One region of the Sulfuriflexus mobilis genome, then DNA from elsewhere that is predicted to be linked to it. Evidence: predicted binding sites of a transcription regulator. Region 1 holds the regulator's gene; each other region holds the start of a gene.
The links. The regulator sigma-54, encoded in region 1, starts transcription at its own class of promoters, with help from an activator protein. The targets are predictions, from matches to a motif close to TGGCANGNTNCNTGCTT.

Region 1 (3,279 bases):
CTCTTACCAACACTGCTCTCGCCACTCAGCAGGACACCGATGCCGATGACCTCCATGAACACACCATGAATGGTGGCGCGCTCGGCGAGACTGTGTGACAAGTAGTATTGCAGATTATTAACGAGAAACTGACTGTTCTGGGTAGAGCTATAGAGTGGCAGGCCGGTATTCTCGGAACGGGCAATAAAGTCATCGGGGACGTCAATGCCATTGGCAATGATGATGCAAAGCGGGTTGCCCTCGTAGAGGCGGTTGAGTGACTCATGCCTGCCCTGTTGCGACAGGCGCATAAAGTATTCTATTTCACGGTAACCGATGATTTGAATACGGTGTGGGTGAATAAAGTTCAGGTGCCCGACGTAGGAGACATCCCGGTCATCTTCGTCCGTGATTTGCGGCCCATCGAAATGAATATGACGATCTTCGCCATTACTCCCGGCAACATGCACAAGTGCCAGTTTATTGCGATGGGTATCGAACAGGGATTTGACAGAGATGTTTTCAGTCATGTCAGTCTGTGGCGGCCTGCCAGTGTGTTAGAAGTGTGTAGATTTCTTCATTGCTGGTGGCGTGCCGCAATTTTTCACAGTAAGCCGTATCGCTGAACATTTGTGCCAGTTGCGAGAGGATCTTCAGGTGTTCATCGGTAGAGGCCTCTGGCACCAGCAAGCCGAAGACCAGGTCTACCGGCTGGCCATCTATGGCATCAAAGTCGATGCCCTCGCGGAGCTGCATGAATGCACCGATGGTCTTGTCGCCGCTCTGGATACGCCCGTGCGGAATGGCAACGCCATGGCCAAGGCCAGTACTACCCAGGCGTTCACGTGATAGCAGGCTATCAAAGATCTCGCCCTGGGTAAGACTGGCATCGGCATTCAGCATCAGTGCGCCGACTTCCTCCAGTGCACGTTTTTTACTTGCCGGAGTGGCTGCACAGCTAATGCGCTCCGGTGAAAGTATATCGCTGATATTCATATTATAGATTTACTATTAAGGTTTTTAATAAGGGGTTATTCAGGGATTTCCTGAAACTCCTGGTTTTTCAGGCCACCTTCAGAACGATGATGGTCGGTGGTTTTTTCCTTATGCTTGATAATCTGGCGATCAAGCTTATCGACCAGTGAATCGATCGCAGCGTACATGTCTTCATCGACTGATTCAGCAAACAACTTGTGACCGGTAACGTGCACGGTGGCTTCGGCCTTCTGACGGAGTTTTTCCACAGTCAGAATAACGTGCGTGTTCGTGACGTTATCGAAGTGTCGTTCAAGTCGTTCGAACTTGCTGTTCACATAATCACGCATAGAATCGGTGATGTCGATGTGATGTCCAGTGAGGTCGATTTGCATAGTAGTGCTCCTCTGGGTTGAGGCTGGTGCATGATTACATCAGCCGTTTACGTTCGTTGGAAGGCGGGATCGACATGGCCTCGCGGTATTTTGCGACGGTGCGTCGGGCCACGTTTATGCCCTGTTGTTCCAGGAGTGAAGCGATCTTGTTATCACTCAGGGGTTTCTTCGGTTCTTCAGCCGCGATCAGTTTTTTGATCAGGGCGCGGATAGCGGTGGATGAACACTCGCCGCCGCTGGCGGTACTGACATGGCTGGAGAAAAAGTATTTCAGCTCAAAGATGCCACGCGGGGTATGCATATATTTGCGTGTGGTAACACGGGAGATGGTTGATTCATGCATCTCCACGGCCTCAGCGACATCGTGCAGCACCAGTGGCTTCATGGCCTCTTCACCGTGCTCAAGAAAACCGCGCTGGTGTTCAACAATACAGGTGGCGACCTTGAGCAGGGTCTCGTTGCGGCTTTGCAGGCTTTTTAGTAACCAGCGGGCCTCTTGCAGGTTATCCTTGAGAAAGTTGTTATCCTGGCTGTTGTCGGCACGGCGGATCATGCCAGCGTAGAGGTCATTAATACGTAGCTTGGGTGCAACATCCGGATTCAGTTCCACACGCCACACGCCCTTGTGCTTACGGACATAGACATCGGGTACGATATATTCGGTACGTTGGCTGGAAAGGTGGCTGCCGGGACGCGGGTTCAGTGAACGTATCAGGGTGATGACCTGTTGCATGTCCTCTTCGTTAAGCTTCATACGACGCATCAATTGCGGGTAATCATGCGCGGCCAGCAGCTCGAGGTGTTCACTGACCATCTGCATGGCTTGTTCACGCCATGCTGTCTCCGGGGAAAACTGACGTAGCTGCATGAGCATGCACTCGCCAAGGTCACGTGTGGCGACACCTGGCGGGTCAAAGTTCTGTACTTGTCTTAATACGGCCTCGACCTCGTCAAGTTCGAGTTCGGGCAGTTCGTCCTGCAGGCTTTCGAGAAGTTCCTCAGTACTGCTCTCAAGGTAACCGTCTTCGCCGATCGCGTCGATGATCGAGGTGGCAACCGTCATGTCGGTATCGGAAAACGGGCTCATGCGCATCTGCCACATCAGGTGGTCATGCAGGCCCTCCTCGTCATCACTGTTGATGTCGAAATCACGCTGGCTGAACTCGGAGCTGGCCGGGCCGCTGGATTGGTAACTCGGTTCATAAATGTCATCCCAAGCGGTATCGACCGGCAGGTCATCGGGGATATCGGCCTGTTGCATGGCCTTGTCGGTGTCGGCTGCGGCAATGTCATCCTTGGCAGAGGGTTTTTCCTTGTCCTTGCCGTGTTCTTCCTGGCTGCTGTCAGCGCCTTCCTCACCCTCGGCGATCTCAAGCATGGGGTTGCTGTCGAGGGCCTCCTGGATCTCTGAACTCAGCTCCAGCGAAGACAATTGCAACAGCCGGATGGCTTGTTGCAACTGCGGAGTCATGGTCAGGTTCTGGCCCAGACGAAGCTGGATGGACTGCTTCATGTGCGGTTCGGATCTTTCATTAAAGGCAGACGTGTTACCTAACTAATATTCTAGCGCAACATTCGTGCCAGTACAGGATAAAATTGACATCAGAGGGTGAAATGTTGGCCAAGATAGACCTCACGCACCTGCTTGTCGGCGAGCAGGCTTTCCGGGTCACCCTCGGCGATGATCGCCCCGGCATTCATAATGTAGGCACGCTCACAGATACCGAGGGTTTCCCGAACATTATGGTCGGTTATTAATACGCCGATGCCGAGCTCACGTAAGTGATTGATAATTGAATTGATGTCCACGACTGAGAGCGGGTCGACGCCGGCAAACGGCTCGTCGAGGAGGATAAAATCCGGACGCGTGGCCAGGGCGCGGGCGATCTCAACCCGGCGGCGTTCACCACCGGACAGGCTCATGCCGAGG
Region 2 (3,279 bases), 540 kb from region 1:
ACCACGTTTTTGGTCAGGATCTCGGTCGTATTCTTGGCCCGAACCAGACCGGCTTCAAGCATCGAGAACCCTGCTGCCATCCACATAACCAGTGCACCACATACCAGGAAGTAAAAGGTATCGATGGCATACTGCAATTCAAAAATATTATTTTCCATCTTTCTTGCTCCCCTTGATTAAAGTGCTTCTGGACCGGTTTCGCCGGTACGAATACGCACGGCCTGTTCCAGGTCAAAAACAAAGATCTTGCCGTCGCCGATCTTGCCGGTATTGGCTGCCTTGGCGATAGCTTCCAGTACCTGTTCAACCAGGTCATCATTAATGGCAACATCGAGTTTTACCTTGGGCAGAAAATCCACTACGTATTCTGCACCACGATATAATTCAGTATGCCCCTTCTGGCGGCCAAAGCCTTTGACCTCGGTTACGGTGATCCCCTGCACACCAATATCAGACAACGCTTCACGCACGTCATCGAGCTTGAAGGGTTTAATAATCGCACTAACTAGTTTCATTACATCTCCTCCCAATTGTTATGCCTGCCCTACAGGGCAGGCATAACCACTTTAGAATATATTTAGAGGCTCTTGGAAATGGTGAAGACGATCTTGTCGTCTGCCAGCGCATCAGTTGCCGCTGCCTGAGCATCGTTCTCATCAATGTTGGTATCGGTGTAATCGAGAGCGAAGTCAAAACCACCGTATGACTTGCCCAGACTTACCTTCCACTCATCATAATCGTCGAGCTGATCGAAATCTTCCACGCCATAATGCAGACCCAGGGAGAAGTCATAGGCTAAGGGGATATCAACATCCAGACTCGTATACAGGCTTTCATCCGTGCCAAACCAGTCGTCTGAGTAGGCCAGGCCGACAGTGACCGCAGCAGGACCAAAGTCATAGCTCAGTGAGCCATAGACTTCTTCGGTATCGTTGGGATTAAAGGTTGTATCCGGGTAACGGTAGGCCAGGTAACCAATGTCATAACCGATACCACCGGCAAACTCGCCACCAAAGCCCGCATACAGGTCAAACTCTGCCTCGGCACCAGAGTAAAAACCTGAGTCCACGTTTGAGCCCCAGATACCGGCGTACAGGCCACTGGAATGCTCAACATCAAAACCACCCTGGATGGCTGGCGCATTGTCAGTTTGTGAAACACCACGGAAAATGTAATTTGATGTAATACCGACATTGCCACTAAATGTGACCTCAGCCATTGCCATACCGGAGCCAGCCAGCAGGCCGGCCGCTGCGATGCTTGTAAGTGTCTTGTTCATTGTCGTTACCCCTTAATATTAAATAAATATGTAAATGTATTGAATTCTGACGGACGCCCTCTGCGACCTGCCCGTGTTTTGCACAAGCTATGCCATCTTTTAGTTTTAATTTAAAAACAATAGGTTACAGATTTTTCTGGATTTTTTTAAGGCTATCTATGCACCAATAAGAAACAACGCACAAAGATGGTGCCCTGTTTTGGTGCTTATGCAGGATTCCAACTCCGTCATTTTTCGATACACTTAGCAGGCCCATTACAGGAAACCTTTATGAACCGTTCACAAAGCTTTATTGAGGATTTGACCCGGCAGTTGCGCGAGACCTTGCCCAGCAGCCTGAATACCGCCCGTGATGACCTTGATGACATCCTGCGCGCGGCCATCTCCGCCGCGGTACAGAAAATGGACCTCGTCACACGAGAGGAGTTTGATGTCCAGGCTGCTGTACTGGCACGCACCCGCGAGAAACTCGAGCAGTTAACCGCGCAGCTGCAGGAAATGGAAAATAAGCTGTAACGCTACTCTATATAATGTATTCGGGCTGGACGCCCAAACGACACTACAAGGAAGTCTGCCATGTCACTCGCCATTGTCTATAGCCGTGCGGCGGCGGGGATCGCCGCCCCGCTGGTACGGGTTGAGGTTCATATCTCCAATGGCCTACCCTCGCTCTCCATCGTCGGCCTTGCCGAGACCGAGGTCCGCGAGAGCAAGGACCGCGTGCGTAGCGCCATCCTCAACTCACGCTACGAGTTCCCGGCACGCCGTATCACCATTAACCTCGCCCCGGCCGACCTGCCCAAACAGGGCGGACGATTCGACCTGGCGATCGCCCTCGGTATCCTCATCGCCTCCGGTCAGCTCGAGGCACCCCAACTTGGGGATTACGAGTTCTGCGGCGAACTGGCCCTGACCGGCGAGTTGCGGCCTGTGCACGGTGCCCTACCGATAGCCCTCGCCACACGCGAGGCCTCACGTACCCTGATCCTGCCGCTAGACAATGCCACTGAGGCCGGGCTGATACGGGATGTACGGCAACACGCCGCCCGGCACCTGCTTGAGGTCTGCGCCCACCTCAACGGCAGTGAACCCCTGGCGACCACAGACATGCCCCTGAACCTGGATAGCCGTATCTTGCAGGATGACCTCAGCGACGTACGCGCCCAGCACCATGCCCGGCGGGCACTCGAGATCGCCGCGGCAGGGGGCCATAGCCTGCTCATGATCGGCCCACCCGGCACCGGCAAGACCATGCTGGCCCGTCGCCTGCCGGGCATCCTGCCGGAGATGTCAGACCTTGAGGCGCTCGAATCGGCGGCGGTACTGTCTATCAGTGCACAGGGCTTCGATAAGTCGCTATGGCGACATCGCCCCTTTCGTGCCCCACACCATACCGCCTCGGCCGTGGCCCTGGTGGGTGGTGGCAGCCAGCCCCGGCCCGGCGAGGTCTCGCTCGCCCACCACGGCATCCTGTTTCTCGATGAGTTACCTGAATTTGAACGCCGCGTACTCGAGGTCTTGCGTGAACCCCTGGAGAGTGGACAGATCTCTATCTCGCGCGCGGCACGCCAGGCGGAATTTCCTGCACGCTTTCAGCTGATCGCCGCCATGAACCCCTGCCCCTGTGGCTACCTCGGTGACCCGGGGGGACGTTGTCACTGTAGCAGCGAACAGGTACTGCGTTATCGCTCGCGGATATCCGGCCCGCTACTCGACCGTATTGATATGCATATCGAAGTGCCGCGCCTGAAGCAGGCACAATTACATCGCCCGTGTCAGAGTGAAGACAGCGCCAGTGTTCGACAACGTGTCACCCTGGCACGGCAGCGACAACTTTCCCGTAGCGGCCGGGCCAATCACTTACTCAGTAATAGTGAGATCGAACAATACTGCCAACTCGATACTTCTGATGCGCAAATGCTCGAACAGGCCATTGAAAAACTCGGCCTGTCGGCACGTGCCTGGCATCGTATCCTCAAACTTGCCCGCACCATTGCCGA
Region 3 (3,279 bases), 170 kb from region 1:
CGGGCGACAATCTTGTAAGCACCCTTTGCTGCGGCAGCACCGGCATCGTTAAGGCCATCCCATTTAAATTCGATAATGCCCTTGTTTTGTGGACCCAACGGCACTTCACGGATCAACTCACCGGCAACATTATAAAAACCAACTGCAACCTCGCTGCTGTTCTCAGGCAAGCCGATGGCACCACTGATTGTGCCTCCCGCCGTCAGCACACCCACGTCGCTGTTGACCATGACTGAACGGCCGACCAGTGCCGAGGCCTGTAAGGCCTGGTTGGAATTCAGCGAGCCTGCCAGTGACGAGAACGAACTTTGCAAGTCCTGGATCCCGTTCACGGTACTAAACTGCGCGATCTGGGAAAGGAACTCGCCATTTTCCAGTGGCTTGAACGGGTCCTGATTGCGTACCTGGGCAACCATCAGTTCAAGAAACTCTTGCTGCCCGAGTTCATCTTTCGTTTTGTAGTCTTTACCTGTGCCTGGCTGAGTAGCGGCAATCCCCAAACTCTGCAAGGCATCTGTATTAATTGTGCTCATTTTCAATCACTCCCTGTTACTGACCGAGACTCAAGGTACGTAACAACAATTGCTTGGATGTATTCATCACTTCGACATTAGACTGGTAGGTACGTGAGGCCGAGATCATATTGGCCATTTCTTCAATGGCATTCACGTTTGGCAGCCAGATATAACCCTGTTCATCTGCCATCGGATGTTCCGGCTGGTACTGCTGCCGCGGTGCGGCCTCACTCTCAAGGATCTGCCTGACATGAACGCCTGCGCTTTGCGGGTTGTTCATGGCATCGTTAAAAATCGTTTCAAACTGTGGCTGACGTGCTCGGTAGGTACCTTCGGCGCTACTGCTCACGGTATCGGCATTGGCGAGGTTGGAGGCAACGGTGTTCAAACGCACTGACTGGGCACTCAGGGCAGAACCGGCGATATCAAAGTTTCCGAATAAAGACATGACTTATTCCCCCCTCAGCGCGGTCAACAAACCTTGCACGCTACCGGTGACAAAACGCAGACTGGCCATATAGCGCATGGAGTTATCCGCAAAGGCGGCCTGTTCGACCTGTACATCGACAGTATTGCCATCCAGTGAGGGCTGTAATGGTGTGCGATAGGCGGGTTCTGCCGCCATGTCGCCACCGCTGCCGCCCATACCGAAGTGCCGGGCGTGAGTGGCCTGGACCCGACCGGCATCGCCCTTGGCCTGATTCAAGGCACTGCGGAAATCAATATCACGGGCTTTGTAATTCGGGGTATCGGCATTGGCCAGATTCGAAGCCAGCACGCTGCTGCGACGGGCATACAACTGTATGGCCTGGGGGTGTATCCCGAATGCATTGTCAAAACTCAGTATCATGTGTCGCTCCGCTGTGTTGTGTTCACATCAGACAGGAGCAAGGGCCGTGCCAAGTTTAATTTTTACTTTACTTACAGATGCTTATGGATTTTTTCGATGGCGGCTTGCCACCAGGGCGGCAAGGCAATGCCTGCCAGCGGCAAAGACCGGTAGGCCCGGCCGCGGTTCAGGACTTGAGGCGGTAATACACGGCACCGCCACTGCGGACCATGTCGAAGGCGTTATTATGCCCGGCGAGTGATTCTGAAGAACCCAGGAACAGGTAGCCCCCGGGGTTGAGCGCCTTGCCCAGGCGATCAAGGATGTCGCGCTTGAGGTCGGCCGAGAAGTAGATGAGCACGTTACGGCAAAAGATAATGTCGAATTTCCCCAGCGAGGCATAGCTTTGCATCAGGTTGAGTTCACTAAAACGCACACGACTACGGACTTCCGGGCGTAGCTCCCAACGCTTGTCGGCGAGCTCACGGAAATAGCGTTGCTTACGCTCGTCTGACATGCCACGGGCCAGGGACATATTATCGTACGTCGCGAGCTTGGCCTGCTCGAGCACCGTCTTGGAGATATCGGTGGCAAGGATCTCCACACCCTTCGCCATCCCGCCGGGATTGGCCATGCCATATTCCTGCGTCACCATGCTCATGGTGTAGGGCTCCTGCCCGGATGAGCAGGCCGCCGACCAGATGCGGATCGGCCGGGTACGCTGCTTGGTGAGCTCCGGAAAGATTTCATTACGCAAGATATCGAAGGGGTGGCTATCTCGAAACCAGAGGGTTTCATTGGTCGTCATCGCATCAATAATACGTACCTGCAAGGTCTTGTCCCTGCCGGATTCCATGCGTTTCACCAGATCGGCCAAATTCAGGATCTCCAGTTCATCCATGAGACGTTGCAGGCGACTGGCGATCAGATATTGCTTGTTTTCACCCAGCGTAATGCCGCAGGCTTTCTCAAGAAAGCCGCTAAATAGCTTGTATTCTTCTGGTGTAATGACTTTGCTCAAGGGTGTAATACCTGATGTTTACCTGGACGCGAGGGATAGGATACCGTAATCAAGGGCTTATTACCTTTTTTTGCCTGCTTAACCACTTTTAAGATGGGGATAGCGACGCTTAATCAACCTGATCACCTTTCAGGTATTCGAGGACAAAGTTGGCCAGGTCATCGGCATTAAACTTTGCAATAAACCGATTCGCGCCAACACTCTTCACCATGCTCTCGTTAAAGACCCCGCTCAGAGACGTATGCAGGACAATAAACAGGTCCTGCAGGCGCGGGTCCTTGCGTATAGATGAGGTCAGGGTATAACCATCCATCTCCGGCATTTCCACATCCGAGATCAGCATATCGATCTGTGATTCTATGGGGCCGGTGCCGGCCATTTCCTTGAGCTGATCAAGGGCTTGCTTGCCATCGTGAGCGAGCAGACATTCGATACCCAGCTGCTCTAAGGTACGTTTAATCTGATTACGGGCGACACTGGAGTCATCCACCACCATGATACGCTTGCCCGACTGGATACCGGCATCTTCCCGGCTCAAGATATCATTGGAAACAATCAGGGTTTCGCCGATCACCTCGGCCAGGATCTTCTCGACATCAATAATCTCAACGATCTCGCCGTCCACACGGGTGACGGCAGTCAGGTAATGATTCTTGCCAGCACTCTTCGGTGCGGGCAGGACGTCCTCCCAGTTCAGGTTAATAATACGGTCCACCCCGCCCACCAGAAAGCCCTGCACCTTACGGTTAAACTCACTGACAATGACATAGGCATTCGCATGGTCACTAATCGCTGAACGACCAATCGCCTGGCTCAAATCGATAATCGGTATGGTCCGGCCACGCATATTCGCCACACCGGTAACAAAATGGTTCGACTTTGGCATGTGGTTCAGCGGCGGGCACTGTATGACT

Region 2: the regulator sigma-54 is predicted to act here: its motif matches at 1,358-1,374, upstream of EL386_RS00495 (TorF family putative porin).
Region 3: the regulator sigma-54 is predicted to act here: its motif matches at 1,401-1,417, upstream of flgB (flagellar basal body rod protein FlgB).

What each region holds. Positions count from the first base shown of each region.
Region 1 is NZ_AP018725.1:641,911-645,189, forward strand. Features, by position in the region: gene hprK (HPr(Ser) kinase/phosphatase) at 1-509, opposite strand, end outside; gene ptsN (PTS IIA-like nitrogen regulatory protein PtsN) at 511-975, opposite strand; gene hpf (ribosome hibernation-promoting factor, HPF/YfiA family) at 1,011-1,349, opposite strand; gene EL386_RS03315 (RNA polymerase factor sigma-54) at 1,384-2,862, opposite strand; gene lptB (LPS export ABC transporter ATP-binding protein) at 2,952-3,279, opposite strand, start outside.
Region 2 is NZ_AP018725.1:100,432-103,710, reverse strand. Features, by position in the region: gene EL386_RS00505 (ammonium transporter) at 1-158, opposite strand, end outside; gene glnK (P-II family nitrogen regulator) at 177-515, opposite strand; gene EL386_RS00495 (TorF family putative porin) at 578-1,279, opposite strand; gene EL386_RS00490 (accessory factor UbiK family protein) at 1,550-1,795, shown strand; gene EL386_RS00485 (YifB family Mg chelatase-like AAA ATPase) at 1,856-3,279, shown strand, end outside.
Region 3 is NZ_AP018725.1:813,352-816,630, reverse strand. Features, by position in the region: gene EL386_RS04225 (flagellar hook assembly protein FlgD) at 1-533, opposite strand, end outside; gene flgC (flagellar basal body rod protein FlgC) at 550-963, opposite strand; gene flgB (flagellar basal body rod protein FlgB) at 967-1,365, opposite strand; gene EL386_RS04210 (CheR family methyltransferase) at 1,532-2,365, opposite strand; gene EL386_RS04205 (chemotaxis protein CheV) at 2,475-3,279, opposite strand, start outside.